2 regions of the Bacteroides graminisolvens genome follow, and region 2 is predicted to be linked to the other one. Evidence: riboswitches for the same ligand, from Rfam matches in the RefSeq annotation. Region 2 holds a riboswitch; the other holds the start of a gene.
What was found. Region 2 has a riboswitch for thiamine pyrophosphate ahead of ACKPCE_RS02355 (TonB-dependent receptor). Riboswitches for the same ligand answer to the same signal wherever they lie in the genome.
Positions count from the first base shown of each region.

Region 1: another riboswitch for thiamine pyrophosphate. It lies ahead of thiS (sulfur carrier protein ThiS); the one in region 2 lies ahead of ACKPCE_RS02355 (TonB-dependent receptor).

Region 1 covers NZ_OY762556.1:2,803,803-2,819,599, reverse strand. The annotation lists gene thiH (2-iminoacetate synthase ThiH) at 1-492, opposite strand, end outside; gene thiC (phosphomethylpyrimidine synthase ThiC) at 511-2,199, opposite strand; gene ACKPCE_RS11995 (thiazole synthase) at 2,247-3,014, opposite strand; gene ACKPCE_RS11990 (thiamine phosphate synthase) at 3,046-3,660, opposite strand; gene thiS (sulfur carrier protein ThiS) at 3,664-3,864, opposite strand; TPP riboswitch at 3,930-4,021, opposite strand; gene ACKPCE_RS11980 (sensor histidine kinase) at 4,094-6,097, opposite strand; gene ACKPCE_RS11975 (superoxide dismutase) at 6,214-6,831, opposite strand; gene ACKPCE_RS11970 (ATP-dependent helicase) at 6,954-9,263, shown strand; gene ACKPCE_RS11965 (hypothetical protein) at 9,301-9,756, shown strand; gene ACKPCE_RS11960 (UDP-glucose dehydrogenase family protein) at 9,777-11,093, shown strand; gene ACKPCE_RS11955 (UDP-glucuronic acid decarboxylase family protein) at 11,103-12,038, shown strand; gene ACKPCE_RS11950 (HU family DNA-binding protein) at 12,204-12,716, opposite strand; gene ACKPCE_RS11945 (DUF4248 domain-containing protein) at 13,000-13,248, shown strand; gene ACKPCE_RS11940 (VapE domain-containing protein) at 13,344-15,494, opposite strand; gene ACKPCE_RS11935 (hypothetical protein) at 15,592-15,797, opposite strand, start outside.
Region 2 covers NZ_OY762556.1:564,663-580,459, forward strand. The annotation lists gene ACKPCE_RS02340 (glutamine synthetase III family protein) at 842-3,040, opposite strand; gene ACKPCE_RS02345 (hypothetical protein) at 3,033-3,227, opposite strand; gene ACKPCE_RS02350 (T9SS type A sorting domain-containing protein) at 3,333-3,719, shown strand; TPP riboswitch at 3,790-3,885, shown strand; gene ACKPCE_RS02355 (TonB-dependent receptor) at 3,917-6,142, shown strand; gene pnuC (nicotinamide riboside transporter PnuC) at 6,142-6,699, shown strand; gene ACKPCE_RS02365 (thiamine diphosphokinase) at 6,696-7,334, shown strand; gene ACKPCE_RS02370 (MFS transporter) at 7,351-8,559, opposite strand; gene thrC (threonine synthase) at 8,630-9,937, opposite strand; gene ACKPCE_RS02380 (cofactor-independent phosphoglycerate mutase) at 9,943-11,160, opposite strand; gene thrA (bifunctional aspartate kinase/homoserine dehydrogenase I) at 11,165-13,600, opposite strand; gene ACKPCE_RS02390 (asparaginase) at 13,949-14,992, shown strand; gene radA (DNA repair protein RadA) at 15,071-15,797, shown strand, end outside.

The DNA of each region.
Region 1 (15,797 bases), 2.2 Mb from region 2:
TGATTTAAGAGGCATAACCTCAATTTGAAGATTAGAAAAATAAGGGCGTGCTAATAACAAAGCCCGCTTGATGTAATCAACCCCTGCCTTAGCCGGATTCTCGCCCGTTACCAATAATAAATTCTCAAAAGGAGCCAGCTTCTTAATGGCTTTGTATTCGTTAATCATTTCCTTTTCCGTGAGGATGGTACGCTTCATGGGATTGTTATGATTAAAGCCGCAATAGATACATGAATTGGTACAAGAATTGGTAATATAGAGCGGGATAAACATAGAAATAGTTTTACCAAAACGTTCCAATGTATACTTTCGGCTAAGCTGCGCCATCACCTCCAGATAAGGTATTGCCGCAGGTGAAATAAGTGCTTTGAAATCCTCCACGTCCAGACGCTTTTTTGCTAAGGCCCTACGCACATCGGCATCGGTCTTTTCGTAGATATCGCGGGTTGTCTGTTCCCACGATATCTTTTCCAGTTCTTCTGAAAACCACATATTATTTCTTTTAGTGCCCTATAAACTACAATTACTCAAATCTCTGCTCAAACGCATGGCACAGAAGTTAGGACCGCACATGGTACAGTATTCTCCTTCTTCGTGATGCCCCGCTTTGAAGTACTCCAATGCTCTCTCCGGATCAAGTGACAAGTTAAACTGATCTTTCCAACGGAACTCGTAGCGAGCTTTTGACAGCGCATTGTCTCTTACCTGAGCTACAGGATGCCCTTTTGCCAAATCGGCCGCATGAGCTGCCAGCTTATAAGTCACCACCCCGGTACGCACATCTTCTTTATCAGGCAATCCTAAATGTTCCTTAGGCGTGACATAACATAGCATGGCTGTGCCCATCCAGCCAATCTGCGCAGCTCCAATGGCCGATGTAATGTGGTCGTAGCCCGGTGCAATATCCGTTACCAAAGGACCTAAAGTATAAAAAGGAGCTTCGTGACAAGCCTTCATCTGACGGTCCATATTTTCACGCAGCTTGTGCATTGGTACATGTCCGGGACCTTCAATAAATGCCTGAACATTCTTATTCCATGTTCGTTGCACCAGTTCGCCTAGAGTATCGAGTTCAGCAAACTGAGCTTCATCATTGGCATCGTGAATGGAGCCGGGACGTAAACCGTCGCCCAACGAAATGGCTACATCATATTGGGCCAGTAAATCACAAATATCATCAAAATGCTCGTATAAAAAGCTCTCACGGTTGTGTACCAAACACCATTTTGACATGATACTACCTCCGCGTGACACGATTCCGGTCAGTCGTTTCTCCGCCAAGTAAACATTTTGCAAACGAATACCGGCGTGTATGGTAAAGTAATCGACTCCTTGCTCGCACTGTTCCAACAGTGTGTCCCGGTATATTTCCCACGTAAGATCTTCCACTTTACCATTCACCTTTTCCAGTGCCTGATAAATAGGGACAGTGCCCACCGGTACCGGACAGTTTCGGATAATCCATTCGCGTGTTTCATGAATATTGGCTCCGGTTGAAAGATCCATTAAGGTATCACCGCCCCATTTACAGCTCCAAATAGCCTTTTCAACTTCCTCCTCCATGCTCGAAGAGGTAGCCGAATTCCCAATATTGGTATTAATCTTCACCAAAAAATTACGTCCGATAATCATAGGTTCCGCTTCCGGATGATTGATATTGGCAGGAATCACAGCCCGTCCGGCAGCGATCTCATCTCGTACAAACTCGGGAGTAATGTGCGTATCAATACCCAGTTGGTCGCAGTTCATGTTTTCACGGATGGCCACGTATTCCATTTCGGGCGTAATCATTCCGCAACGAGCGTAGTATAGTTGAGTAATTTGCTTACCAGCAGCCGCCACATAAGGTGGAACCGTGTTTTTAAACCGAAGCGTATCCAAAAAAGAGTCTTTCAGACGCATACGTCCGTACTCAGAAGTGATCTCTTCTAGTTGTACAATATCATCATTACACCGAATAAAACGTTCGCGTATGCGGGGCAAGCCTCTTTCCAAATCAATGCAAACATCAGGATCGCTGTAAGCGCCACTGGTATCGTATAAGTAAACATCCTGATTTTGAACCAGTTCTTTTTTCCCATCTTTAACCGTTACGGTTGGCATTTGTTCAACTTTACGCATACCCACGTGTAAATCAGGGTAGTGGGTCCCTGTCATATATACTTTTTCCGATGCTGGAAATTCAATTCTATTTTTCATCTTTATAGGTTTATTTCGTTTTTGTCACGTTAAACAATACGCTTCATTTAATCCAGAAATGCGGTAAGTGGTGAACTGGCATCTGCCAAGATTCCCGTCATACCCGGACCTGCTTCAAACGCTCTTTGTCCGGCAATAACTGCCTCTTTGAATGCAACAGCCATGGCTACCGGATTGCCTGCTACAGCTATAGCCGTATTAACCAATACAGCCGAAGCCCCCATTTCCATGGCTTCGGCAGCATGGCTGGGCACACCGATACCGGCATCTACCACCACAGGAACGTTAGCCTGTTCAATGATGATACGAAGGAAGTCACGTGTTTGTAACCCCATATTGGTACCAATGGGAGCGCCCAACGGCATCACAACAGCCGCACCTGCCTCTTCCAGACGTTTGCAAAACACAGGATCGGCCTGACAGTAGGGGAGTACTACGAATCCCAGTTTCACGAGTTCTTCCGTGGCCTTTAATGTTTCAATAGGATCGGGCAGCAAGTAACGCGGATCAGGATGAATTTCCAGCTTTAACCAATTGGTACCAAAGGCTTCACGTGCCATTTGTGCTGCAAAGACAGCCTCTTCGGCATTGCGTGCGCCCGATGTATTAGGTAGCAGTCCGATACCCGGATGCACAATGTGTTTCAGCATGTCATCTTCCTGATTATCCATGTCGATTCGTTTCATTGCCACTGTGACCAGTTGTGTGCCCGAAGCCAGAATAGCTTCTTCCATCAGTTCATTCGAACTAAATTTTCCCGTTCCCAAGAACAGACGGGAGGTAAACTCTCTCCCTGCAATTGTAAGTTTCTTCATTGTATTCATTTCTTTAAACGTATGTTTTTCACTACATGGTAAGTATGCGTTTTATCTCAGCAGCCGGATCATGTGCTTGTAGAATGGCGCCACTCATGGCAATACCTTCTATGCCGGTTGCCAGTATAGCCGGAATATCTTCCACGGTGATACCGCCAATAGCTACCGCCGGTAAAATAATACCGGCTTCAATCATTTGTTGTTTGATGTTACGATACCCCTCCAGTCCCAGAACAGGACTCAGGTTCTTTTTGGTCGTAGTAAAACGAAACGGTCCGATGCCCAGGTAATCGGCCCCTGCTTCGTAATGTCGCTTCACATCCTCAAAGGTGTTAGCTGTACCACCAATGATAAAGCCTTCACCCAACAGTTTACGAGCTTCCTCAATGGGCATGTCATTCTTACCTAAGTGCACACCATCGGCCTTCACTTCACGAGCTACCTCAACATAGTCATCAATGATGAGCAATGCATGGTGGTTTTCACAAGCCTTTTTTAGCTCTTCAGCCAATTGCCGCACCGTTTCAACAGCTACATCTTTCATGCGCAGTTGAATCCATTTACAGCCGGCTTCCAAAGCCATAAAAGCCCCTTCACGATACGAAAACTGTTCCGTCTCGTGGGTAATAAATTGTAGACTGGCCATGTGTTATCCTCCGCAGGCTGCCTTGATGATCACTACTTCATCTTTTTCAGTTAATGAAAAGGTTTTCCACTGTGTACGAGGAATTAATTGTTTGTTCACAGCCACCGCCATTCCTGTGGACAAGATGTTGAGCCCACTAATGAGCTGTTCCAGTGTAGCTGATTCGGAAATCACTGTTGCTTTGTTGTTGACTATTACCTCCATTATTTTCAGTATTAAATAGATGTAAAAACAAAGCGTAGCGCCTGTTAAAAGAAGAGTTTACATAAGAAAAGAAAAATAACAATTCCCTGCGTCAGTATTATCTGCATCAGGTTCGTAGGGTATAATCTCAGCCTTTAGGGCACCCCTTTGTCTTTACAGCGGACAAAGTAAAACAAAATAATTGAGAAACCCTATTGAAAAAGTAATTTTTCGGAGATAAATAAAAAGACTATGCTTTTCTATCCGCTTGTGTAAACGGATGCGAGAACACAAAACGTGCTCCGTCAGTGTATGCGCGATCAATCCAGATATCACCTCCCATATAATTAATGGTAAGTTTACAAATGGAGAGCCCTAGTCCCGTGCCCTGAATAAATTCATCTAGCTTTTCGAAACGTTTAAATACATCCCGATGTTTCTCGGCAGGAATGCCACGACCGGTATCTGTGACAGAAACCAGCACACATTTATCTTCAACATCTTTTTCAAATCCTATGGTAATTTTACCTCCGGGAGGAGTAAATTTCAAGGCATTATTTACCAGGTTAATTACAATTTGCTGTAAGCGCAACGGATCCGTTTCAATGATCAGTGACTCATCAGAAAAACTGGTAACTATCGCTACTTGTTTTTCTTGCGACAAGCGTTGCGTTTGAACAACCATATCGCTCAGTGTAGCCGCCAAATCACGTATTTCATAATTGAACTTCAATCGACCCGATTCCAGTCTAGAAATGTCAAGTACATCACTAATGAGTTGCAACAGTAAATCTGAATTGGTTTGAATGATCTTGGCATATTCCTTTTGTTCCTCCGTGGCACAATCATTTTCAACCAATAAGCTGGTGAACCCCACTATGGCATTAAGAGGCGTACGAATTTCATGACTCATGTTAGACACAAAAGCACTCTTCATGAGGTTAGCTTCTTCGGCCAATTCTTTGGCATGACGTAAGTCGGCTTCTGATTTTTCCAGCTTAGCCTTATCGTGTCTAAGCTCTTCATTCAAAGAAGCCATGTTATTTTTCAGAGCTTTCATTTTAAAGTAATAGTACAAGCTGGTAACCAGACCCAATACTAACGTAATGAAAACCAAGAATAAAGTTTCTATTTCTTTCTTGTAAACCACAAAGAAAGGAGGGATGTGGTTAATCAGAATTGAATTTTCGGGTAACAGTGAGGACTTTATTTTGAACTCTTTGATCTTTTGATCATCAAACCTGTATTCATTGCGCAAAGTAATCATTTCGGGAGCCTTGACTTCTTTTTTGTCAAGCACCTCATAGGCCTTAAAGCCAAGTCTTCTGCCAATTCCTTCAATATGAGGCATGTATCCGCCAATAGCCCAATGCCCCATACCAGTGCCTGTCAGCGAAAATACCGGTATATGTGGTTGTACAAATTGAAAAGCAGTTGCAGCATTATTCACGTAAGACATCTTCAAACTGTCTATCCGCCACATGGCAAGCAACAACACACTGTTGTGAGGAACCTCATGCAAAGCCTCTACAGCCTGATCCAGGTTCTTTTTTCTTCCGTCAATGTAAATAGGATGAATCTCCCGAATTTTCTTTAGTTCTTTCCTTATGTACGCATAATGTGCCAGGCCATAGTAAGTATTATCTGTCAATATGGCCAAATGATTGTTTTTAGGATAAAGTGTGCGAATCAGTTCTATGTTTTTAATCACATCGTGATTACTGGCAACAGCCATCTTCACATTTACACTGTGCATTTGCTCGTACATGTCCACAGACTGCGGTTCGTAATCAGTGAGAGAAATAGAATCGTTCGGAATCAAGAAACCATTGCGGGAAGCCATAGCAAACATCACCGGCACCTTGTTATATTCGGGATCGTTCAATTTCAGGAAAGAGTTCCAAGCCTCACCACCCAATAATATAATCATGGCAACATTAGGATGCTTATCAAGAAGCCGTTTCAGTCTATGAGGCCATTCATACGCTTCATCAAGCCCCATGCAGTTCATGTTTTCAATAACTACGGAACAATTTCCGCCCAGATTGCGGTAAGTGTCAATGAATTCGGCTATGTTTTCGGAGGTGTAGCGTGTATCGGAGTGGTATGCGCTGATAAAAAGAATCTCTTTACTATCTTTTATTTGATCTTTTACAACTGTCAAGTCATGCGCCTTGATAGCTATCAAACAGAAAAACAGTAAAAATATTACCAGAAGAAATCGCTGTACTTGATCTTTATAAACAAACTTCATAGACATCAGATATTATACAGGCCGCAAAGGTATAAAAAAACACAGACATTAAAATCAATATCTGTGTTTTATTTGTTTCAACGCCACGCTTTTAGTAAAGCGGTGTGAGTCAAGCCTTAAAAGCGGCTTCCTACAACGTCCCAGTCAACAATACTCCAAAGAGCATTGATGTGGTCGGCACGGCGGTTTTGATAATCCAAGTAATAAGAGTGTTCCCATACGTCAAACCCTAGTAACGGTTTCAGTCCTGCACGCACCGGGTTACTTCCGTTGGCTTCTTTTGTAATTACCAGTTTACCGCTCTTATCAACAGAAAGCCATGCCCATCCTGAGCCAAACAGGCCAACAGAGGCAGCAGTAAACTCTTTCTTGAAATTATCAAAACTGCCGAAATCTTTCACAATAGCCTCGGCTAGTTTGCCTACCGGTTCGCTATGAGCAGGTTTCGGAGCAAATTGTGTGAAGTACAGTTCGTGATTCAAAACTTGTCCGGCATTGTTAAATACAGCGCCATCGGGAGCAGTTTTTACAATTTCTTCCACACTTTTTCCTTCAAATTCCGTACCCGGAACAAGGCTATTTAAGTTATTTACATAAGCCTGCAGGTGTTTACCGTAGTGAAACTCAATTGTCTGCTGGCTGATTACAGGTTCCAATGCATTGGTTGCATAAGGAAGCGTCGGCATATTATAAGTCATAGTCATAAATATTAAAGACATTAATAATGTATTCATAAGCTCAATGTTTAATCGTGATTGAAACTTTGATTATAATAACGCCATATTTATAAAAAGGTTCGCCAGTATTACAACTTTCTTATATCTTTGCGTATCAAAACAGATAGAAACACTTCATCATGCAAGATAATTACTTGGAAGAACTCAATGAAAGCCAACGTGCTGCCGTACTCTACAATGACGGACCTTCTCTCGTTATTGCAGGTGCCGGTTCAGGCAAGACGCGCGTGCTGACATACAAAATAGCCTGGTTGCTGAGCAGCGGTTACCGTGCAAGCAACATATTGGCACTTACCTTTACCAATAAAGCCGCCCGTGAGATGAAAGAACGTATTGCCCGTCAGGTAGGAGCAGAAGCTGCCCGATACCTCTGGATGGGAACCTTTCATTCCGTATTTGCCCGCATTCTACGTGCCGAAGCAGAACATCTGGGGTTTAACTCGCGGTTTACCATTTATGATTCGGCAGATAGTAAAAGTCTCATCCGTTCCATACTCAAAGAAATGGGACTTGATGAAAAGACTTACAAGCCCGGTACCGTACAAGCCCGTATCTCTAATGCTAAGAATCATTTGGTTTCTCCTGCCAGCTATGCTGCCAACAAAGAAGCCTGTGAAGCCGATGCGGCAACTAAAATGCCCGCCATACGTGAAGTGTACCAACGATATTGGGAACGCTGCCGACAGGCCGGAGCAATGGATTTTGATGATCTGTTATTCTACACCTGGATACTGTTTCAGAAGCATCCTGATGTGCTGGCACGCTACCGCGAGCAGTTCCGTTACGTGTTGGTCGACGAGTATCAGGATACCAATTATGCACAACACAGCATTGTGCAACAATTGGCCGGCGAACATCAACACATTTGTGTGGTGGGTGATGATGCCCAAAGTATTTATTCTTTCCGTGGTGCCGACATTGATAACATTCTCTATTTTACCAAGATCTATCCCAATACCCGCGTATTTAAGCTGGAACAAAACTACCGCTCCACACAAACCATAGTGTGTGCGGCCAACAGTCTCATTGAAAAAAACCAGCGGCAAATACGCAAAGAGGTCTTCTCTGAAAAGGAAAGAGGGGAGGCCATCGGTGTATTTCAGGCCTATTCTGACGTTGAAGAGGGCGACATTGTGATTAACAAAATCAAAGATCTTCGCCGCCGTCACGACTATGAATACAGTGATTTTGCCATTTTGTACCGTACCAATGCTCAGAGCCGTATTTTTGAAGAGACCTTGCGGAAAAACGGAATGCCTTATAAAATTTATGGCGGACTTTCATTTTACCAGCGTAAAGAGATCAAAGATGTGGTGGCATACTTCCGTGTAACGGTAAATCCGGCTGATGAAGAGGCTTTCAAACGTATCATTAACTACCCGGCAAGGGGAATCGGTGATACCACTCTGGGTAAAATAATTGAGGCGGCAACGGGAAATAATACCAGCTTGTGGAATGTATTGTGTGATCCGCTGGCGTATCAGCTCTCTATAAATAAAGGTACTCATACCAAGTTGCAGGAGTTTCGTGAACTCATTGAATCGTTCCGTGATCGCCTAGGTACAGACAATGCCTATCAGATAGGTACTGATATCATCCGCCGTTCAGGTATTATGACCGATATACATGCCGATAATTCTCCCGAAAGCTTGAGCCGACAAGAAAATATTGAGGAGTTGGTAAACGGTCTGCAGGATTTTTGTGCCCTGCGTATGGAAGAGGGTAGTACAGACATCAGCTTGTCGGACTACCTGTCGGACATAGCCTTGCTTACCGATCAGGATTCCGACAAAGATAACGAAGGGGCTAAGGTGGTACTCATGACCGTACACTCAGCCAAGGGACTTGAATTCCGTAACGTTTTTGTAGTAGGTATGGAAGAGAATCTATTTCCCGGAAGCATGGCGGGAGATTCCCCCCGTGCCATGGAAGAAGAACGCCGTTTGTTTTATGTGGCCATTACCCGTGCCGAGGAACATTGCTTCTTGTCATATGCTCGCACTCGTTTCCGTTACGGAAAGATGGAATTTGGCACACCCAGCAGGTTCTTACGTGACATTGATACCTGTTTTCTGGATTTACCGCACGAAGCAGGCATCGGTCACAAAGTGGACGAAGGGGCTGCTCGTTTCCGGAAAGAAGAAGTACGGCAGCAAATACGTCCCCGAGCACAGGTTATTGCACCAACGCTGCCCCGCAACCTTAAAAAGGTAGCAAGCAGCAGTGCAGAAAACCAGTCGGCTCAAAGCATGCAAACCTCTTTGGGCGAACTGCGAGTGGGACAAAACATACAGCACGAGCGCTTCGGGATGGGAGAGGTTACTAAATTGGAAGGTAGTGGCGACAATGCCAAAGCAACGATCCGTTTCCGTCATGCAGGCGAAAAACAATTGTTACTACGCTTTGCACGTTTTACCGTTATTGATTAAAAAAATAGAAAAAAAACTGATAAAACCATTGTGCAAAATGCTTTTTTTTTCAATCTTTGACGAACCAATACATTTAGTACGTAAACAGTTGAATGAGTTTAAAACTTTCATGAAACCCGAACTAAAAGATATAGCTTGGCGTGCAGCCATAGCCGTTGACGAATACAACCCCGACCGCATAAGGAAGGATGCTTGTGGCGCGTGGATTGCTTATGATGATTTCAACAATAAGGAAAGCATGTTTGGCTGGGAAATTGATCATGTATATCCAACTTCCCGGCTTAACATTCTGGGTATTCCTCGTGAATTGTGGAATCATCCGCTGAATATACGTGCCATGCATTGGAAAAATAATTTCAGCAAAGCCAATTCGTTTCCACAATATACATCGGCTGTAGTTGACTGCGGCTTCACAAACATGGAACAAAACAGCGTATTCTGGGTATCCGAAGAACTACAAGATGAGTTGAACAGGCTTTTTAAAATAAGATAGTAACCATAAACAAACGATATATGAATATAGCAATAGTAGGAACCGGATACGTGGGACTTGTCTCGGGTGCCTGTTTCGCTGAAATGGGAATCAACGTAACCTGCGTAGATATTGACAGTGCCAAGATTGAAAAATTACATCAGGGCATTATGCCAATTTACGAACCCGGTTTGGAAGATTTGGTTTTGCGTAATGTACGCGAAGGCCGTCTTCAGTTTACCACCGATTTAACTTCTTGTCTCGATGATACGGATGTTGTATTCAGCGCGGTAGGTACTCCGCCCGATGAAGACGGCAGCGCCGACCTGCGTTACGTGCTCGAAGTAGCCCGCACGGTAGGACGCCACATGAACAAATACCTGGTACTTGTTACCAAAAGTACGGTACCCGTGGGTACGGCCCCTAAAGTACGCATGGCTGTACAAGAAGAGCTTGATAAGCGCGGAGTGAACATCCCCTTCGATATTGCTTCTAATCCCGAATTTCTGAAAGAAGGAGCTGCCATTAAAGACTTCATGTCACCCGACAGGGTTGTAGTGGGAGTTGAGAGCGAAAAAGCCCGTGAACTCATGGAACGCCTTTACCGCCCCTTTACGCTCAACGGTTACCCCATTCTGGTGATGGATGTGCCTTCTGCCGAGATGACCAAATACGCCGCCAACGCCATGCTGGCTACCCGTATCAGCTTCATGAACGACATTGCCAATCTGTGCGAACGGGTAGGAGCCAATGTTGACAATGTGCGCAAGGGTATGGGTTCTGATCCGCGCATCGGCAAGCATTTCTTGTATGCAGGTTGCGGTTATGGTGGCTCTTGTTTCCCCAAAGATGTAAAAGCACTGGCACATACCGGTATTGAAAACGGTTACCCCATGCGTGTTATCGAAGCGGTTGAGGCCGTTAACGAGGCACAGAAAAATATAGTATTCGAGAAACTGTTGCGAGCTTTTGACGGTGACTTGCGTGGTAGGGTTATTGCCATGTGGGGACTTTCTTTCAAGCCCGAAACTGACGATATGCGCGAGGCTCCCTCTCTGGTTGTCATTGAAAAACTGATTGAGGCAGGTGCCGTTGTTCGTGCTTATGACCCCATTGCCATGGAGGAGACCCACCGTAGGATAGGCGATAAAGTCACTTACTGTAAAGACATGTACGAAGCTGTGATTGATGCCGATGCACTGGCATTGCTCACCGAATGGAAACAGTTCCGCATGCCTAGCTGGTCTATCATTCGCAAGGCCATGAGAAATCACGTAGTGGTTGACGGACGTAATATTTATGATCCCAAAGAGCTTCAGGACAATGGTTTCACTTATAGCCGCATCGGCTTGAAATAATACCGGTTTATGAAAAGAATTCTTATAACAGGGGGAGCCGGATTTATAGGCTCTCATCTTTGTGAACGACTTATCAATGAGGGACATGATGTGATTTGTCTGGACAATTACTTCACAGGCAGTAAAGACAACATCCGCCATCTGCTCGATAACCATAACTTTGAACTGGTGCGCCACGACATTACCTCTCCTTACTTTGCTGAAGTTGACGAGGTGTACAACCTGGCCTGTCCGGCTTCGCCGCCTTACTACCAGTACAACCCCATTAAAACCATGAAAACCTCCATATACGGAGCCATGAATACACTGGGACTTGCCAAACGTATAAGGGCCAAGATTTTGCAGGCTTCCACTAGTGAAGTCTACGGAGACCCCGAAGTACATCCGCAACCGGAAAGCTACTGGGGACATGTTAATCCCATCGGTATACGCTCTTGTTATGACGAAGGGAAGCGTGCCGCCGAAACATTGTTCATGGATTATTATCGCCAAAACGGAGTACGTATTAAGATTATCCGCATCTTCAATACTTACGGTCCACGCATGAATCCGAATGACGGAAGGGTAGTGTCTAACTTTATTATGCAGGCTCTTCGCAACGAGGATATTACCATTTACGGTACCGGTTTGCAAACACGCAGTTTTCAGTATATTGATGATTTGATTGAGGGCATGACCCGCATGATGGCAACAGGTGACGACTTCATTGGACCTGTCAACATTGGCAATCCGGGTGAATTCACTATGCTGGAGCTGGCACAGAAGGTTATTGATCTGACCAATTCCCGCTCCTCTATTGTACACATGCCATTGCCGGGTGATGACCCGCAGCAACGGAAACCGGATATTTCGCTGGCCATGGAGAAACTCAACGGCTGGCAACCTCAGATACAGCTGGAAGAAGGCTTGAAGAAAACAATAACTTATTTCGAGAGTCATCTGTAAAAGAATTATTTTTTCGGTATTTCAGTGATACTGCCGGCCATGTTACTATGTAAGTAATTTGCCGGCAGTTTTTTAGCTAATTATCAGGCTGTACGAGGAAAGATGCGATAAAGCAACCACCTCAGAATTTTAAATAAAATATTCATAGTTGTTCGTTTTTAAAAGTTAACCGTTAGGATCATCATCGTCATCGCCGGGAGTACCCGGATTGCCCGGATCCGTAGGCGTACCACCGCCATTATCGCCCCCGCCTTCTTTCTGACCGGCTAGTGCCGCCACAATGTCAATAAACTCCAGCTTATCGCCCGCGCGGGTGGAGGTGAGGTTGGGACGTACACTGCTCGAAGCACGGAAGTTAATTTTAACCGCCTTGATATTCTTCGTAGTACAATCCTTTTCTAACTCAGTGCCCTGTGTGCGGGCCGACAAACTGAATACGCCAAAGTCTCTGATATTAACCGACTGCCCGTTATATAATGCCGAGCGCATAGCTTCAACAAAGTTGCTCAACACGCTTTGAATATCACCCAGCGACAGCGAGCTGGTCTCTTTCATACGGTAAGCAATGGAGTCGAGCGTGGCATTCTGCCCCATCGTCACCAATTGAGGATAATAGAGCAGTTTGGCATCTGCTTTGCGCGTATCCTTTCTACCTATTTTTTTATATGGAATAGCCATAGTTTACTTTCTTTTTATTTGATTACTATTTAAAAAAAAATGAGTGCATGCACTCTCGGTCGGAATCACCGCCGTCACCGTGTTGTACGGCTCTTTACGTTACTGTCAAAGCATAATAAACCTCCCTTCTATAAGCGTATGCAGCAAAGATAACACAGGGCGCATTGTGATGAAATAGTTATACGACAATAGGAGTCAAAACAAGGAAATATAGAGCTTTATTTAGTTGCTAAACACGTAATAAATGATTATATTTACAATGTAATCAAAATGAATATAGAATATGATAAAAGAAGAAAAAAAGGAAGTTACGGAGAAAAAGTTTGAGTATCGTACCTATGTAAAATCAGAGCTGGCCGGCCTTTACTATCCCGCTGCCACCTCCAAAGTCTCTTTGGGTATGTTCAACCGCTGGATACGATTTAATAAGAAGCTACAGCAAGAGCTGACGGATGCCTGCTACAAAAGCTCGCGGCATTCACTTACGCCGCTCGAGGTACGAATCATTGTTAAATACCTGGGAGAACCTTAATTGCAATACACTTAATGCCCCATTACATATATTCATATCGAAATAACAATATATGTAAAGGGGCATTACATTATACGTAACAAACAAGCAAACGGTTACAGTCGTTTAAAATTTCGCTCCACCTCATCCATACAAAACTGAATAACGGCATACTCATCAACACCTTGCTCATTGGTTCGTTTGGTGAAATCGCCCTTCTCCAACACTTTAATAAGATTTTGCTGCGAGGCTTTGTTGACCAGAACACGCCCGTGAATGGAAAGATAAACCAGCAAAGAAGCAGCGGGCTTCCACTTCGTATCCAGATCGGTAGCTACGGGTTTGCGGAAGTAAATGTAAAGCAGTTCCTCTATAGGATCCTTCATGCGGTGCTGCTCATTGCGGTCGTTAATTTCACTAATCTCGTGACCTTCGTACCAATACCGGTAACCATTGCGCAACAGGTGCATTGCCTGACTGTATACACCAGTGTAGTTCACTTTGGTTAGGCAATCAATCTTTTCTACCGTGGGACAAATAAAGCGGCGCGACCCGCTAAAGTCTTGCAGGAAATGTTTTTCATTGGTACTGCCAATGAAAGAAGCGTGGCGTTTGTAGCTCTCCACATTCGTGTCATAGGCTTTGCGTTCGGTAATCAGTTCCAACGTGATGAGACGTTTCAGAGCCGCTACGTCGCCGTTTCTCATACCTTCGAACTCTTCCATGTTAATGAGTATGTGCGTGGCAAGGAGCAAGGCGTGGTCCTTATTTTCGGGGTTTATCATTCCGTTGCGGTAGTAGTCTCTCAGACAAGGGGGCAACAGGTTGCGAATCCATGTACTTTTGCCTTTTCCCTGACTACTGTTGAGGATGATCACCAGGTGGTTAACCACTTCGTCATACAACGCACAGGCCACCATGCCCACCAGCCAGTGCTTGAAGCTATCTTGCCAAAACGCCTGATCTGTAGTGGTTACCGTGTTGGCCAGTTCGTTGATGTAGTCGGTCTGACCATCCCAGGGTGGGAGGGAACAGAAGTAGTGTTCAAACGGACTGTATGGACGGGCGTAATTGGAGTCAATGATGGCGTAAACCATGTTTTGAGAGCACCTCAGACCCGACAGTTGCGCTTTCATGTACACCGTGTTAAAGTCTTTGCGGCGCATGGGTATGTACATGCGCTTCTCTTGGGGTATGTTGTCGGCACATTCGGCATACTCCAGCTTATCGAGAATGATGTTGCGACGGATGTCGTAATGCTCGTCAATGAACTCAATGACCTGCTCCACAACGGGACGTTTTTCTTCCGTGTTTTGTATGGCCGTCTCGGTTTTATCAGTGTACTGATAAGCGTTGGCTATAGGTAACTCCACATCTAGTCCATCGGACTCAAACTCACGTCGTGCCAGGAGTTTCACCACTTCCTCGGATAATCCGTTGCGGTAACACTTGTTGCCCAAGGTAAACAAAAACGTGTCGCGTTTGCCCTCTTCAAACCGCATGGTTCTGCGAGTGGCGGCTACCGCCTTGGCAAAAGAGGCTTTGTCCCACGTACTTATACCGGTAATATCTACTGCCGAATTTCCCTTCTCCACCTTTTGACGACCGGATTTCTTAGCTGTAACCACCGGAGGCAGAATCTCTACATCGGGCACTTTTAGCTTTTGCAACAGTTGCTCGTTAAGGTAAACATTGGGGTCATAGGAGGCGTACACCCCGCGTCCGATGTCCTTTCCGCTGGTATCAACCGGTACACCCAGCAGCTGCTCAAAATGGCGCCGAGCCGCTTCGTAAGCCTGCGCATGATAATGCTCCAACTCTTGCCAGGCAATTTTCCCTTTCGTAAAGGCAGATAGCCTGAGATGCTCCATCAAAGCAGAAGTGAGGTAAACGAAGATTTTAAAGCCATGCCTTTTGGGCGTAAGAAAATTGGCCAGTACAGCAGGATCGGCCTCAATAAGCGGGCGCATGTGAACGACCTGTTCATCAGACAGTCCGTCAACATCAATGGTAAGCACGTCATTGTAACGAAGAACACTTTCGGGAAGCCTCTTTTCGCGGTAGTTTGCCGTAACGGTAAAGAATGGCAGTTGCTTCTTGGAGTTTTGAGCTTCTGCCATTCTGCCGTCGGCTACCAAAGCAGCTATTTTTTCAATAGCTTTACTGTGTTTAGCACTCTTGATTTCATTGATGAAATCAGAAAAAGTTAAGTCGCCGGATACTTTTGTGAAACCTTTGTAACGGTTAACAAGAATGTTTTCAATCATAGTTAAAAATTTGTTTTGTCATTGTTGACGGTACAAAGATGCATGAAATAACCGGATATTGAAATTAGTACTTTGTAGTCAATTTGCGCCAAAATCACTAATCATCAGCGTCAACATTCTCTAAAAACTCCGTAACCATCCTGTGAATGGTTGTTTCCAAACTTTTCAATGATATTTTTTTGTCGGGGCATCGCTTGTTTCTGAAGTCGTAACAACTGTCAAAATGAACTGCAAGCTCCTTTACACTAAGCTGATCTTTTAAGTTATGATCAATGTACAGCAGCTTTACTACCCCTTCTATGA
Region 2 (15,797 bases):
AAGATAAGAATCAACAAGGGGTATCCAGATTATAATTCGGTACTTTATTCAGTCAAATAAAACAGCAAAAGTCTATCTGAACATTCAGTAGAGGTGCTTTCATTAAACAAAGCACTTTGTTTCAAAACACCAAATCCTGAGTTTCGTCGTGGGAAACTCACAGTTTCCTACCCATAAAACTCGGAGTTTTTAACGAGGAAACTCGAAGTTTTACCCCAGAAAACTGGAGCAGCAAGCGTATTTCAGCATCAGAAGAAAGGGATGTAAGCTGAGATGGAAAAGAGAGCTATGCAGATTATGCACAACGTCAAGTCCGAACGAAGGGACAGAAAGTAATGCATATACACATTCAAAAACAGAAAACAAGCATTTCGGTACCAGATTCATTGAAAAGCCTTGAAGCTAAAAAAAGGTTTATCAATGCACAACATCTCATTTTCGACGAGTTATAAAGTCGCTTTTTGCCGTTTTTAATCAAGAAACACTCGGAATAGCTCAAACGTCGTCGCATTTTTAGTTAAATTGGAGTTAATGAATCTATAGTCTTAGTTAAAAGTGATAGATAGTGAGGGTAAAACAGCCTATTTAGTGGTAGACATATTTTACTATCACTCTTCTACATCACCTACTAACAAGGGGTTTCAAGCAAGTTAGTGAGGGTAAGTGAGGGTAAACCACACTTTTTTTCTCTGGGAGAAGAGCCTTAGAAATACGCAAAGGAAATCTGTACGCTTTTTAAAACGAGGCAAACAATCAATATTCCGTATAACAAAAAATAGAAGTGGCCGCGTTACCACAACGCAGCCACCATCCAACAAAAACTAATTAAGAATAATGCAATTTATTTGGAGAATAGCAGTTCCCTGTATTTAGGCAACGGCCATATCTCATCGTCGACTTCAAGTTCCAAATGATCCACATGATCACGGATTTGCTCAAAGTACGGTCTGACGTTCTCTTCATAAGAAAAAGCTTTTTCTTCCTGACTGCTCAAATGATTGGCTGTTTTACGAGCTTCAATCATTTCACGAACCAGTCTTTTTATTTCGGTTACCCTGCGTGATATTTCACGAATCAACTCCTTGCGGTCGTGGCTCAACTCGTTGAACTCTTCCTCGGAGAATACTTCTTTCATTCCGCGCAGGTTATCTAGTAATCTGTTTTGATAGGTAATAGCAGTTGGCACAATGTGGTTGATGGCCAAATCGCCCAACACGCGGCTTTCTATCTGTACTTTCATGGTGTACTTTTCCAATTCCACTTCTACCCTGCTTGCCAATTCGTTTTCGTTGAACACTTTCTCACCGAGCAATACTTTGCGGGCTTGTTCGTCGTTGTACTTCATCAACGCTTCGGGCACATGGCAGATGTTGGTCAATCCGCGACGGGCAGCTTCCTGCTTCCATTCATCCGAATAGCCGTCACCTTCAAAGCGGATCGCTTTTGAAGCCAGAATATTTTCTTTCAGTATGCGGAAGATGGCCTCATCACGTCCCACTCCGGCATCAATCAGCTTGTCTACCGCTGCTTTAAACTCATTCAGCTGATGAGCCATTGCGGCGTTAATGGCAATCATGGCAGCCGCACAGTTCGACGAAGAGCCTGCAGCACGGAACTCGAAACGGTTTCCGGTGAAGGCGAAAGGCGAAGTGCGGTTACGGTCGGTATTGTCGAGCAGAATCTCGGGAATACGACCAATGCCTAGTTTAAGAATCGTCTTTTCTTCGGGTGTCATCTTGGTATTGCCGGCTTGTTCAACCTGCTCAACCAACTCATCGAGCTTATTGGTAAGGTGCTTTCCTAAGAAGATGGAAAGAATGGCGGGCGGTGCTTCGTTGGCTCCCAAGCGATAGCAGTTGCTGGCACTGGATATTGACGCACGAAGCAGGTCTTGATTCTTATAAACCATCATCAGCACGTTGACAATAAAGGTAATGAAGAGCATATTGCCTTTCGGATTTTTACCGGGTGCAAAGAGGTTGATGCCGTTGTCTGTACAAAGCGACCAGTTGCAGTGCTTACCGGAACCGTTAATGCCGCTGAAAGGCTTTTCGTGAAACAATACGTTAAATTTGTGTTTCTGAGCGATGCGTTTCATCAAATCCATGACCAACTGGTTATGGTCATTCGCTATGTTGGCATTCTCAAAGATGGGCGCCAACTCAAACTGATTGGGCGCTACTTCGTTGTGGCGGGTTTTAACCGGAATACCTAATTTGTGGCACTCCAGTTCCAGTTCTTTCATAAAGGCAGTTACGCGAGGTGGTATAGAACCAAAATAGTGATCTTCCAACTGCTGATCCTTAGCCGACGAGTGTCCCATCAGCGTTCTGCCGGTCAGACAAAGGTCGGGACGGGCATTAAACAAGGCACTGTCTACCAAGAAATATTCTTGTTCCCAACCCAGGTTGGTATAAACACGGGCTATGTTTTTATCGAATAGCTGACATACATCGGTTGCCGCCTTATCAACAGCTGCCAATGCTTTCAGCAGTGGTGTTTTATAATCAAGTGCATCACCCGTATACGATATAAATACGGTAGGAATACACAAAGTAGAATCAACAATAAATGCGGGAGAAGAGACGTCCCAAGCGGTGTAACCACGCGCTTCGAATGTATTTCGTATTCCTCCGTTTGGAAAGGAAGAAGCATCGGGTTCTTGCTGAATAAGCAGCTTGCCCGAGAAGCGCTCAATCACTTCGGTATCATCACCAAACTCAATAAAACCGTCATGTTTTTCGGCTGTTCCGTCGGTTAGTGGCTGAAACCAGTGTGTGTAGTGAGTTACATTGAAACTTTTAGCCCAGCTTTTCATGCCGTTAGCAATCAAGTCGGCCATTTCGCGACTAATGGGGGTACCTTTCTCTACAGCATTCAGCACGGCGTTGAACGCTTCACGAGGAAGGTATTCCTGCATCTTTTTACGGTCGAACACGTGTGACGCATAGTAGTCAGACAGTTTGTTCGATGGATTGGTTACCTCTGCGGGTTTCCTGTTTGCCAGCTCTTGAAGAGCAAAAAAACGCATTTTAGACATATAGGGTCTCTTTTTTATTGGTTGTTGCCGCAAAATTATATGTTTTTCCTAATAACCCCCTAATTTTTAGGGGGTTATTTTTATAAATACATAAATTTAATGGAGAACACCCCCTAAAAACAGCTTCCGACATCTCATTGACATATAAATATGCAATTACCATGCTTTGGAAACTATTTATCATCATAAAAGAACTTTTTATGTTTTTTTAGTTGGATATAATGAATCAATCTTCTATCTTTGGCCGAAACATATAATTATTTTTGTTTAACCTATTGCATGTCATTGTAGTATGAAAAAAATAGCTCTCATACTTTTACTTCTCGCCGGCGGATGGAAACTATCCGCTCAAGAGCCGTCTGGCAATGGGTTAGTAGCTGCAAGTGGTTTCAAGAGTTCCTTCCTGATTATTGGCAATACTCCCAATGAGAATATGGCAGAAACCGGTGCTGATATTCGAATTTATTCCAATCCTAAAACTGATCGTATCTGCATAAAAGCCGAATCTTGTATTAAATCCATCTACATATCCGATACAAACGGACGTTTGGTGCTAGTTAACAAACCCATGGTAGCGGGCGAAATAACCATACCAATGAGTGGCCTAAAGAACGGAGTCTATCTGGTTCGCGTCAACTCAGAAAAAGGATGCATGGCTTATACATTCAACAAGTTATAGAGGTGTTGAATCGTTAAATTTGCAATTACATAGAACCATTCTAACTTAAAAGCGTTACTTTTGCAGTAGATTTCAATAAGAGGGGTGCCTTAATAAAACGGGCTGAGATCATACCCATTAACCTGATCCGGATAATGCCGGCGGAGGGATAAAATAGAAAAGTCCCCTTTTCTGTTTAATTTAATTTTTTATTTAAAATGAAAAAGAGAGCTTTAATGCTGGTCGGGATAGCTATTTCCGGCTCCATGAGTTTTGCACAGAAAGTACAAAACGACAGTCTCAAACAAGTGAACCTCCAGGAAGTAGAGGTTGTATCAACGCGTGCCACCGCCAAAACACCGATGGCTTTTACAAACATCAGTAAAGACCAAATAAATAAGCAGAACTCGGGTGTGGACATTCCTTATCTGCTGAGTTTGACACCTTCGGTTCTTACCACCTCGGATGCAGGAGCGGGTATTGGGTATACATCGTTACGTATTCGCGGAACGGACGGCACACGTATCAACGTAACGGCCAACGGTATTCCCATGAATGACGCCGAGAGCCACACCGTGTTTTGGGTGAACATGCCCGACTTTGCATCTTCACTCAAAGATATTCAGGTGCAACGTGGTGCCGGATCGTCAACAAACGGTGCCGGAGCTTTTGGCGGTAGTGTAAGCATGCAAACCGAAGGGGTTTCCATGCAGCCGTATGCGGAATTTAATGGTGCGTATGGTTCGTTCAATACGCACAAGGAAACCGTGAAAGTGGGCACAGGACTAATCAATAAGCATTTTGCTTTCGATGCACGTTTATCGAACATCGGAACCGACGGCTACATTGATAGGGCTTCGGTGGATTTGTATTCGTACTTCCTTCAGGGAGCGTATTTCACTGATAACACGTTAATCAAACTGATTACTTTCAGCGGATTGGAGAAAACATATCATGCCTGGTATTATGCTTCGAAAGAGGATATGAAGAACTACGGACGCCGCTACAATCCTGCCGGAGCTTATACAGATGCCAATGGAAAAGTGGCTTATTATGATGATCAGACCGACAATTATCATCAAACGCATTACCAGTTATTGGTTAATCACACGCTTTCTCCTTCGTGGAGTTTGAACGGAGGTTTGCATTACACTCCCGGCAATGGGTATTATCAGGAATACAAAACCGGACGAAAGTTAGTTGAATACGGACTGAAGCCATACATTGTAGATGGAGTAACAATAGAAAAAAGCGATTTGATACGTCAAAAGAAGATGGACAATGACTTTTACGGGGCTATCTTTTCGCTCAATTATAAAACAGATCAGCTGAATGCTGTTCTTGGCGGAGGATGGAATAAGTATGACGGTGATCACTTCGGAAAGGTTATTTGGGTAAGGAACTACGTCGGTGCATTGAACCCGGAACAGGAGTATTATCGTAATAACGGGAAAAAGACCGACGGGAATCTGTATTTGAAGGCTGATTACAGTGTTAATAAACACCTCAGTTTGTATGGTGACGTACAGTATCGTCACATCAATTACCAGATAAAAGGAGCAAATGATAATTGGGATTGGAATACGGCAGCAATGCAGAAACTAAATGTTGATGAAACATTCGACTTCCTCAATCCAAAAGCTGGTATCAACTGGCAAATCAATCAGAACAACCGGGCTTATGCTTCATTCTCTGTTGCTCAGAAGGAACCAACCCGTAACAATTATACGGATGGTAAAGCGGCTGAACATCCCCAAGCGGAACGACTGCTCGATTATGAATTGGGATACACCTTTGCTAACAGCTGGCTCACCGCAGGTGCTAACTTGTACTACATGGATTACAAAGATCAGTTGGTGCTGACCGGCGAACAGAATGAGATAGGAGAACCAATGGCAGCCAATGTACCCAACAGCTATCGAATGGGTGTTGAGCTGATGCTGGGAGTGAAATTAGGTAAATATGTACGATGGGACATCAACGGAACGTTAAGCAAAAACCGGGTACAAAACTTTACCGAGCTATTGTACGAAAACGAAGAAAAGAATCCTATTGAGATAAAACACGGTGATACACCAATTGCCTTTTCACCTGATTTGATTCTAAATAATTTGTTCAGCTTCAACTATAAGAACTTGGAAGCCGGTTTGCAATCGCAATACGTGAGCAAACAATACATGAGTAATGCCAAACAGGATGAGCACATTCTCGATGCCTATTTTGTAAGTAACCTGAATGTGGCTTATCGTTTCAAACTGGCTCACACCAAATCGGCCAGTGTAGGTTTTACCATCTACAACTTATTCAACGAAGAGTATGAAAACAATGGGTATGCAGGTAGCGGATATTACATGGATAACAACCAAGCCATACGTTACAACTACGCAGGTTATGCAGCTCAGGCGGGTACTAACGTAATGGCCAACTTAACTCTTCGTTTTTAATGGATTACCTTGAAATAGCAGGAACGGTTATCGGCTTACTCTACTTATGGCTGGAGTATAAGGCGAGTATTTATTTATGGATAGCAGGCGTCATCATGCCTGCTATCTACATCTTTGTTTATTACGAGGCGGGACTCTATGCCGACTCAGGAATTAATGTGTATTACTTGCTGGCAGCTGTTTACGGATGGATTATCTGGCAACGGGGCGGAGGTAATAAGAAAGAGCTACCTGTAACGTATACACCGCTACGTGTGTACTTACCACTTGCATTGGTTTTTGTGGTGGCATTTTGGGCCATCGGATGGATTTTGGTGAATTTCACCGACAGCACGGTTCCCTGGCTGGATAGTTTCACCACCGCACTCAGCATTGTAGGCATGTGGCTGCTGGCAAGGAAGTATGTGGAACAATGGCTGGCATGGATTGCTGTTGATGCAGTCAGTTGCGGGCTATACATCTATAAAGGACTTGATTTTACGGCTTTTCTATACGGTCTTTACGCAGTTATAGCTATCTTTGGCTACTTTAAATGGAAGAAAATGATTTCAGCATGAAATACTACCCTTTACTTCGTAGCAATTCTCTCATTGAAACAGTTATTCTGGCCAATGGCGAATATCCTTCTCATCCGCTTCCGGCCGGATTGTTGCAGCAGGCAAGCTTTGTAGTTTGTTGTGACGGTGCAGCAGACGACTATATCTGCCGTGGCAACACTCCCTCTATTATAATTGGCGACGGTGATTCCATATCGCCCAAAAATCGTGAACGGTTCAAAAAGATACTTATCACGAGTACTGACCAGGAAACAAATGACCAGACAAAGGCGGTCGCTTATTGTCTGCAACAGCAAAGGAATCATCTTCTGATTCTTGGAGCCACCGGCAAGCGGGAAGATCACACACTAGGAAACATTAGTTTGCTAATGGATTACATGCATTTGGGAGCGGATGTACAAATGGCTACTGATTACGGTGTATTCACCCCGGTTCAGGGTGATACTTGTTTTGAGTGTGTACCCGGAGAGCAGATCTCTCTCATTAACTTTGGCGCAATAGGCATTAAAGGTGAAGGATTGGTATACCCGCTCAGCGATTTCAGTAACTGGTGGCAAGGTACTTTGAACCAAACAACCGGCGATAGCTTTACCATACAGGCTAAAGGAGAATATCTTATTTTCCGCACCTATTAAGCAGACTGTTCAACGGCTACAAGGGTTTTCCTAAAACCTGCATGGAACGGAAAGCGAACGATAACAGTCCGATAAGACAAAGCAGAAGTCCTGAAATGATAAACATATTACTCAATCCGATGGCATCTGCTATGGCTCCGGCAGCCACCAGCCCGATCATGGATGGCAATAGAGCCAGACTAAGGTAAACGGAGAAAATCCTTCCGAGTATATGGGGTGGTATTTGTATCTGAATAACAGTAATAAAGCATGCGTTATAGATGCTACCCGCTACTCCGCCTGCCAAAGTAAGGAACACAAACGTCCAGAAACCGCTTTCGGGTAATATGCCTGAAAAGTAAAAGCTTAACCCGATCAGTACATACATCAGATTGATAAGGATGACTTTATTTGTTTTAATAGAGAATACGCCCATCACCGCACCTCCCAACAACATACCTGCACCCCATGCAACCTCAACGACACTCATCTGAAAAGCATCTCCCGAAAAGTGCTTCAATGTCATCAAGGGGAAAAGGACTGCTACCGGCATAATGACAAAGGTAGATAAGACCGAAAACAGTACCAGTGGTGTGATGCCTTTTATCTTTTTTACGATGTGTAGTGCTTCTTTTAATTCGATCCAGATACCGGTGCGTTTATTTTCGTCCTGCTCGGGATTGGGTATGCGGACGAAAAGGAGTGATAAGCATGCCATCAAAGCACCTCCTACATCCAACAACAAAATATAGCTAATGTCCATCAGTCCGATAAACAAAGCTCCCAAAGCTGGACCGGCAATGTTACACACCGATTCGAGCATCTGGTTTATACCGGCAATACGGCCCAGCTGATCGGCAGGTGCCAATAGAGGAATAGAGGCTTGCATAGCCGGCATGTGAAAAGCTGATCCGACAGAACGCAATGCCAACAGTACATAGATATGCCAGATTTCGGCCATATGCAGGAAGAAAAGTACCGCAAGAAGGAGTGTACAAAATGCAATGAAAGAATCGGCTGCAATCATGGTTCGTTTCCTGTCCCACCGATCAATATAGACTCCCGCAACCAAACCAATAACCGATTGGGGAAGCAAGGCGGCCAAAGCTGATAAAGCCAATACTTCAGCCGAACCTGTTTCAAAGCTTAGCCATAAAATTAATGCAAAACTAACGATAGAGCTACTTAGAATGGAGAATAATTGCCCCGTCCATATAATGCCAAATACATTTTTCCAGTTACTCATACCTGCTAGTCATAAAAAAATCTCGCCCGGCAATATGCCGAACGAGATTTCAAAGATATTTGATTTGTGCTTAAAGTTTCAATAAATAAGCTTTAAAATCTGCAAATTCTTTACTCAACGGCAAGCTTTGCTTTTCTCCTTTCATAAATTCCTGCAACTTGGCGGGAATAGTTACCTTGTTTTCAATAATACTTTCTACTGTTTCAAGGAACTTGGCCGGATGAGCTGTTTCCAGAAATACGCCGGTTTCTCCTTCCTTTAATCCTTCTTTCAAAGCACGGAAGCCACATGCTCCGTGCGGATCAAGTAAATAACCTGTTTGCTGATAAGTGGTTTTCACCGTTTCACGAATTTGCTCATCAGTATAGGTGGTTCCCGAGATATCACGGCAGATAGCTTCGTGAGATTCTTTATACAGATCGAGTACACGAGCAAAGTTACTGGGATCACCCACATCCATTGCATTGGCTATCGTAGCAACCGACGGACGGGGGTTGTATTTTCCGGTTTGCAGATACTGGTAGAATATATCGTTCTTATTGTTGGCTGCAATGAAGCGAGACACAGGCAAGCCCATCTGCTTTCCAAACAAGCCGGCTGTAATATTACCAAAGTTACCACTTGGTACACATACCACAACCTTTTTATTGTCTGCTTGTCCCATCTTTTTCAGTTGTGCATAAGCATAGAAATAGTAGAATGCCTGCGGTAGGAAACGAGCCACATTGATGGAGTTGGCCGAGGTAAGCAACAAGTGATCGTTCAGTTCTTTATCCATAAAAGCCGACTTCACCAGTGCCTGGCAATCGTCAAACGTACCGTCAACTTCCAGAGCTGTGATATTTTGTCCCAATGTAGTAAACTGCTTCTCTTGTATTTCACTTACTTTTCCTTTGGGGTAAAGCACGTAAACGTGAATGCCTTCTACACCGAGGAAGCCATTAGCCACTGCACTGCCGGTATCTCCCGAAGTGGCAACCAATACGTTCACATCTTTCTGACCTTCTTTGCGGATAAAGTAGCTCAATAGCCGGGCCATAAAACGACCGCCAACATCCTTGAAAGCAAGAGTGGGTCCGTGAAACAACTCAAGCGAATAGATGTTTTCTTCCACCTTCACCAAAGGAACATCAAAATTGAGCGTATCGTACACAATGTCCTTCAATGTGTCTGCCGGAATGTCTTCACCAAAAAAGGCATCAGCTACACGATAGGCTATCTCCTGAAAAGACAGGTTTTCAATGTGATCGTAGAAACTTGATGGAAGAGCTTTGATCGCTTCGGGCATGAAAAGTCCGCGGTCTGAAGCCAATCCTTTCACTACCGCTTCTTGCAAGGAAACCGACTGGCTTTGTTTATTTGTACTGTAATATTTCATAGCTGTTATTTGTTTGCAAGCATAAACGTTTTCATAAATTCATCCTCCTTCAACAATCCGTAGCTTCCTTCACAAGCAGCCACTTCATCATAAGTCTGCACGCTATCGGCTTCAATTCCCGGATACCAAATCAAGAAAGGAATCGGATCTTTTGTGTGTGTTCTAAGTTCGCAGGGAGTAGGGTGATCGGGTAAGACGGCAATCGCAACAGGTTCATCCCAGTCTTTAACAGCTTCGTAAATGGGGCCGACTGCCCGACTATCCAAATTCTCAATCGTTTTAATTTTCAAGTCCACATCTCCTTCGTGGCCGGCCTCATCACTGGCCTCAATGTGAAGATAAACAAAGTCGTCCTTTTTCAAAGCATCCAGTGCAGCAGCCACTTTGTTTTCGTAGTTTGTATCGTACAAGCCGGTTGCTCCTTCTACCTCCAAACGGCGAAGTCCGGCATAATAACCAATCCCCCGAATCAAGTCGACCGCCGAGATAACCGCTCCCGACTTTATACCGGGAAAAGTATCCGACAATGTTTCCATTTGAGGACGGTAACCTGGCGACCATGGCCAGATACTATTGGCCGGATCCTTGCCATCCGCTATTCGTTTCAGGTTGATCGGGTGGTCTTTCAAAAGTTTCTGAGACTTCAAGATCAGCTCGTTAATCAACGAAGCCGTATCTTCAGCCTCTGCCTGCAAAGGTTTTACCAGTAGCGGGCGGAACGGTTGCAACGGCACATCGTGAGGCGGCGTGCAGTCTAACTGCTTATTTCCACCTTTGATAACCAATAGATGCCGGTAAGAAACTCCGGTATGAAAGCACACCTTGTCACTCCCCAACTCCTCCTGCAAATATTGAATAAGCACATCAGCCTCTTCCGTCGAAATATGACCGGAAGAGTGGTTTTTAATAACCTCTCCATCTATGCAGATCAGGTTACAGCGCATGGCCATCTCTCCCGGTTTGAGATCAATACCAATACTTGCCGCTTCGAGCGCTCCCCTGCCCTCGTACACTTTAGGGAGGTTGTAACCCAGAACTGATAAGTTAGCCACTTCGCTGCCCGGATGGAAGCCATCGGCTACGGTTTGCAGCCTACCGTTGCGTCCCATCCGGGCGAGCATGTCCATATAAGGCGTCTTCGCATATTGCAGGAGCGTCTTGTCTCCCAGAGACTTCACAGGCCAGTCGGCCATGCCATCTCCCAATATAATAATATGTTTCATCTCATTAAACATTAGCTATACTCATAATATCTGCAAATACGCCGGCCGCTGTAACGCCTGCACCGGCTCCGTATCCGCGAATCATCATCGGATATTCTTTATATCTTTCCGTTGTCAGTAAGATGATGTTGTTGCTTCCCTCCAGTCCATAAAACGGATGAGAAGCATCGACTTCCTGCAAACCGACAGACGCTTTACCATCTTCCAAACGGGCTACGAAACACCAATGTTTCTTCTCACTTTCAAGCAACTTGCGTTGTGCTTCAAAGTTGGCGTCAAGCGTGGAAACCCGTTTCCAAAAGTCATCCAGCGAGCCTTCAAAATATTCGGCCGGTACAAACAGGTGCTTTTCCACATCCTCCTGTTCCAAACGATAACCCGCCTCACGCCCTAAGATCACTAATTTGCGAATAACGTCTTTCCCGCTCAAATCAATACGGGGATCGGGTTCGGAGTAGCCTTCTTCTTTCGCCATCTGAATGGCTTTGCTGAAAGGAATATCAGCACTGATTTTATTAAAGATGTAGTTGAGCGTACCCGAAAGAACCGCTTCAATCTTTAATATTTTATCACCGCTATTGATTAAATCATTAATCGTATTGATAATGGGTAATCCGGCCCCAACATTGGTTTCGAAAAGGAACTTCACTCCCCTGTGACGTGCCACTTGCTTAAGTTCACGGTAATTGTCATATTTCGAAGAAGCCGCAATTTTATTAGCAGCCACCACCGATATATTGTGTTGCAGGAAGTCTTTGTATAAAGCTGCAACTTCAGCATTAGCCGTACAATCAACAAATACCGAATTGAAAATATTCATTTTTATCACCTCATCGTGAAATATCTTGGGAGAGTTCTTGATACCCTTCTCTTTCAGTTCAACACGATAATTGGAAAGGTCTAGCCCTTCTCGGCGAAACATGGCAAATGAGCTATTGGCTATACCCACCACATTCAGTTTCAACCCGTTTTCCTGCATCAACTTCTGTTGCTGGCAACGTATTTGTTCGATAAGACTATCACCTACAGTACCTATTCCACAGATAAACAGGTTCAAAACCTGATATTCGGAAAGGAAAAAAGAATCATGAATCACATTCAGTGATTTGCGCAGCGATTTGGATTCGACTACAAACGAAATATTGGTTTCCGAGGCTCCTTGTGCACAAGCAATCACATTGATACCGTTACGTCCTAACGTACCAAATAGTTTACCCGCAATACCGGGGGTGTGTTTCATATTCTCACCGACAATGGCTACGGTAGCCAAATCTTTCTCAGCACATACGTGACCAATTTCGCCCATTTCAATTTCTTTGGCAAACTCTTCGTTTAATACCTCACAAGCTAAATCAGCATCGGCATTTCGCACACCGATAGAGGTACTGTTCTCCGAAGAGGCCTGAGATACCAGAAACACACTGATTCCACTCTTTGCGAGAACTTTGAAGATGCGATAGTTTACACCGATCACTCCAACCATTCCCAAGCCTTGCACAGTGATAAGGCTTGTATCGTTAATGGAGGAAATACCCTTAATGGCCTTACCTAGGGGACTGCTCACTTGTTGTTTGATGATGGTACCAACTGCTTCGGGGTTGAATGTATTCTTTATCAGAATAGGAATATTTTTGTGGCAAACCGGATAAATTGTTGGTGGATAAACCACTTTGGCTCCGAAGTTACACAGTTCGGTTGCCTCCACATAACTCAGTTCGGTTATTGTATAGGCAGTACTGATCACGCGAGGGTCGGCAGTCATGAAGCCGTCAACGTCTGTCCATATCTCCAGACCCGAAGCGTCAAGCGCAGCAGCAATGATAGCAGCCGTATAATCAGAACCTCCACGTCCTAAGTTAGTTACATCACCAGTCACCTTGTCGGACGAGATAAAGCCCGGAACCAATGACACGTTGGGTAATACTTTAAACGTTTCTTTAATCAATTTATTGGTAAGTTCCGCATCAAGCATGTGTCGTGCATGTTTTCTTTCGGTTTTAACGAAGCTACGCGAATCAAACCATACCGCATCCTGAATTAATGCTGCCACTATAATAGAAGAAAGCCTCTCACCGTAGCTGACAATCATATCAGAAGTTTTCGGAGAGAGGTCTTTTATAAGGTAGATACCCTGAAAGATATCTTTTAATTCATTAAGGAGTTCACCCACACGGCGCTGCAAATCCTGCTGCTGCTCTCCGGACGGAATAACGGCTTTTATCATTTCCACATGGCGGAATACAATTTCGCGGAACTCTCCTTCATAACGAGAATCACCGGCAGAAGCCATTTTAGAAGTATTGATTAATTGGTCGGTCACACCACCCAATGCTGAAACGATCACGATTACAGGCTCTTCTGCTGCCTCTACTATTTTCTTTACGCTTAAAATGCTGTTCACGGAACCTACGGATGTTCCGCCGAATTTCATTACTTTCATGAAGATGCTAATTTAAGTACACTAATTCCCTCAAAAGGAAATTCAATGACGATTAAAATAAGATTTATTGAAATTGCCTGCTATTGCAAGCGTGTATCACGTAGAAACACAAATACTATCCCTAACCCCTAAGGGTTGTGGTGCACATGGATGTGGTTGTATGTGGATAGTAATGAACCATTCTCTTTGTTTCTATTATCGTTTTTGATAAGTGTTGCAAAAGTAAGAATAAAAACAATCAATTTATAACTTTTTGCCTTATTTTTCTTATAAAATAATTTTAGCCTTACAAAATGTCATTGATAACAAGATTAATACTATATTTGCAAGCCAGATAACAGTACAATTATGCAAGGAAAAGCGCAAAATACTTCCGTATTGCTAATTTACACCGGTGGAACCATCGGTATGATTGAAAATGAAAAAACCGGAGCGCTCGAAAATTTCAACTTCGAGCAGCTCAGACATCATATTCCTGAGTTGAAACAACTCAATTTCACCATCGATTCTTTGCAGTTTAATCCTCCTATGGACTCATCCGACATGGACCCGGAGATCTGGAAAAAACTGGCACAGATCATTGGCGAGAACTATGACAATTATTTCGGTTTTGTGATTCTTCACGGTACGGATACAATGGCTTATACGGCATCGGCATTGAGTTTTATGCTGGAAGGGCTAAATAAACCTATCATTTTTACCGGTTCACAGCTTCCCATAGGCGTACTGCGTACGGATGGCAAAGAAAATCTAATGACCAGCATTGAAATTGCAGCCGCACATGATACCGAAGGCAATCCCATTGTACCCGAAGTATGCATCTTTTTTGAAAATCACCTGATGCGTGGTAACCGTACCACCAAGATGAATGCCGAAAATTTCAATGCATTTCGTTCTTCCAACTACCCCATACTGGCCGAAGCAGGTATTCATATCCGTTTCCACCGCATGCATATTCATCAATACGAAGAAGGCAGGCAGTTAAAGGTGCATACCTGGCTTAACAGTAACATCGCTGTATTGAAACTCTTTCCGGGCATACAAGAAAACGTAATGGCGGCTACCTTGGCTATTGACGGACTAAAAGCATTGGTACTGGAGACTTACGGATCGGGTAATGCTCCCAGCAAACCGTGGTTTATCCGGTGCCTGAGTGAAGCCTGCGCCAAAGGCATTGTCATAGTCAACGTAACGCAATGCAACGCCGGCACGGTGGAGATGGAACGCTACAATACCGGTTACCAATTATTGCAGGCAGGGGTTGTTAGCGGATATGACAGCACTACAGAATCGGCCGTAACCAAACTGATGTTTCTAATCGGACACGGATACTCTCCCGAGGAAATCAGAGAACGAATGAATCACTCATTGGCAGGAGAAATCACAGTTTAACAGATTCAAGGCAAGTACCCATCTTCATTCTGATTATTTTCATTACTTTTGTCATTGTTCTACAAATAGAGAAATTGAATGGCAAAGGAAAAGAGCGTTTATGTGTGCAGCAACTGCGGACAGGAATCACCTAAGTGGATTGGGAAATGTCCCGGTTGTGGAGAATGGAATACGTATGTGGAAGAAATCATCCGCAAAGAAAGCGGACCGAAAAAGGTTTCAACCGGTATGGAAAGCGTAAAAACCCGCCCCATTACGCTCAACGAAATCGAAGCGGCCGATGAGCCTCGTATTGATATGTACGATGAGGAGTTGAACAGGGTTTTGGGAGGCGGATTGGTGCAAGGTTCGCTGGTGTTGATAGGTGGTGAACCGGGTATCGGAAAGTCGACCTTGGTTTTACAAACCGTGCTTCGCATCCCCGAAAAACGCATTCTGTACGTATCCGGTGAAGAAAGCGCGCGTCAGCTTAAACTCAGAGCCGACCGCTTAGGAAGTGCTTCGGGTGAATGCCTCATTGTTTGCGAAACATCACTGGAGCAGATATATGTTCACATTAAAAATACGCGTCCCGACCTTGTTATTATCGACTCCATACAAACCATTTCGACAGAGATACTTGAATCTTCGCCCGGAAGTGTAGCACAGGTTCGTGAATGCTCCGCGTCCATTCTCCGCTTCGCCAAAGAGAGTCATACACCCGTTATCCTGATCGGTCACATCAATAAGGAAGGAAGCATTGCCGGTCCCAAAGTGCTGGAACACATAGTCGATGCGGTCCTTCAATTTGAAGGAGATCAGCATT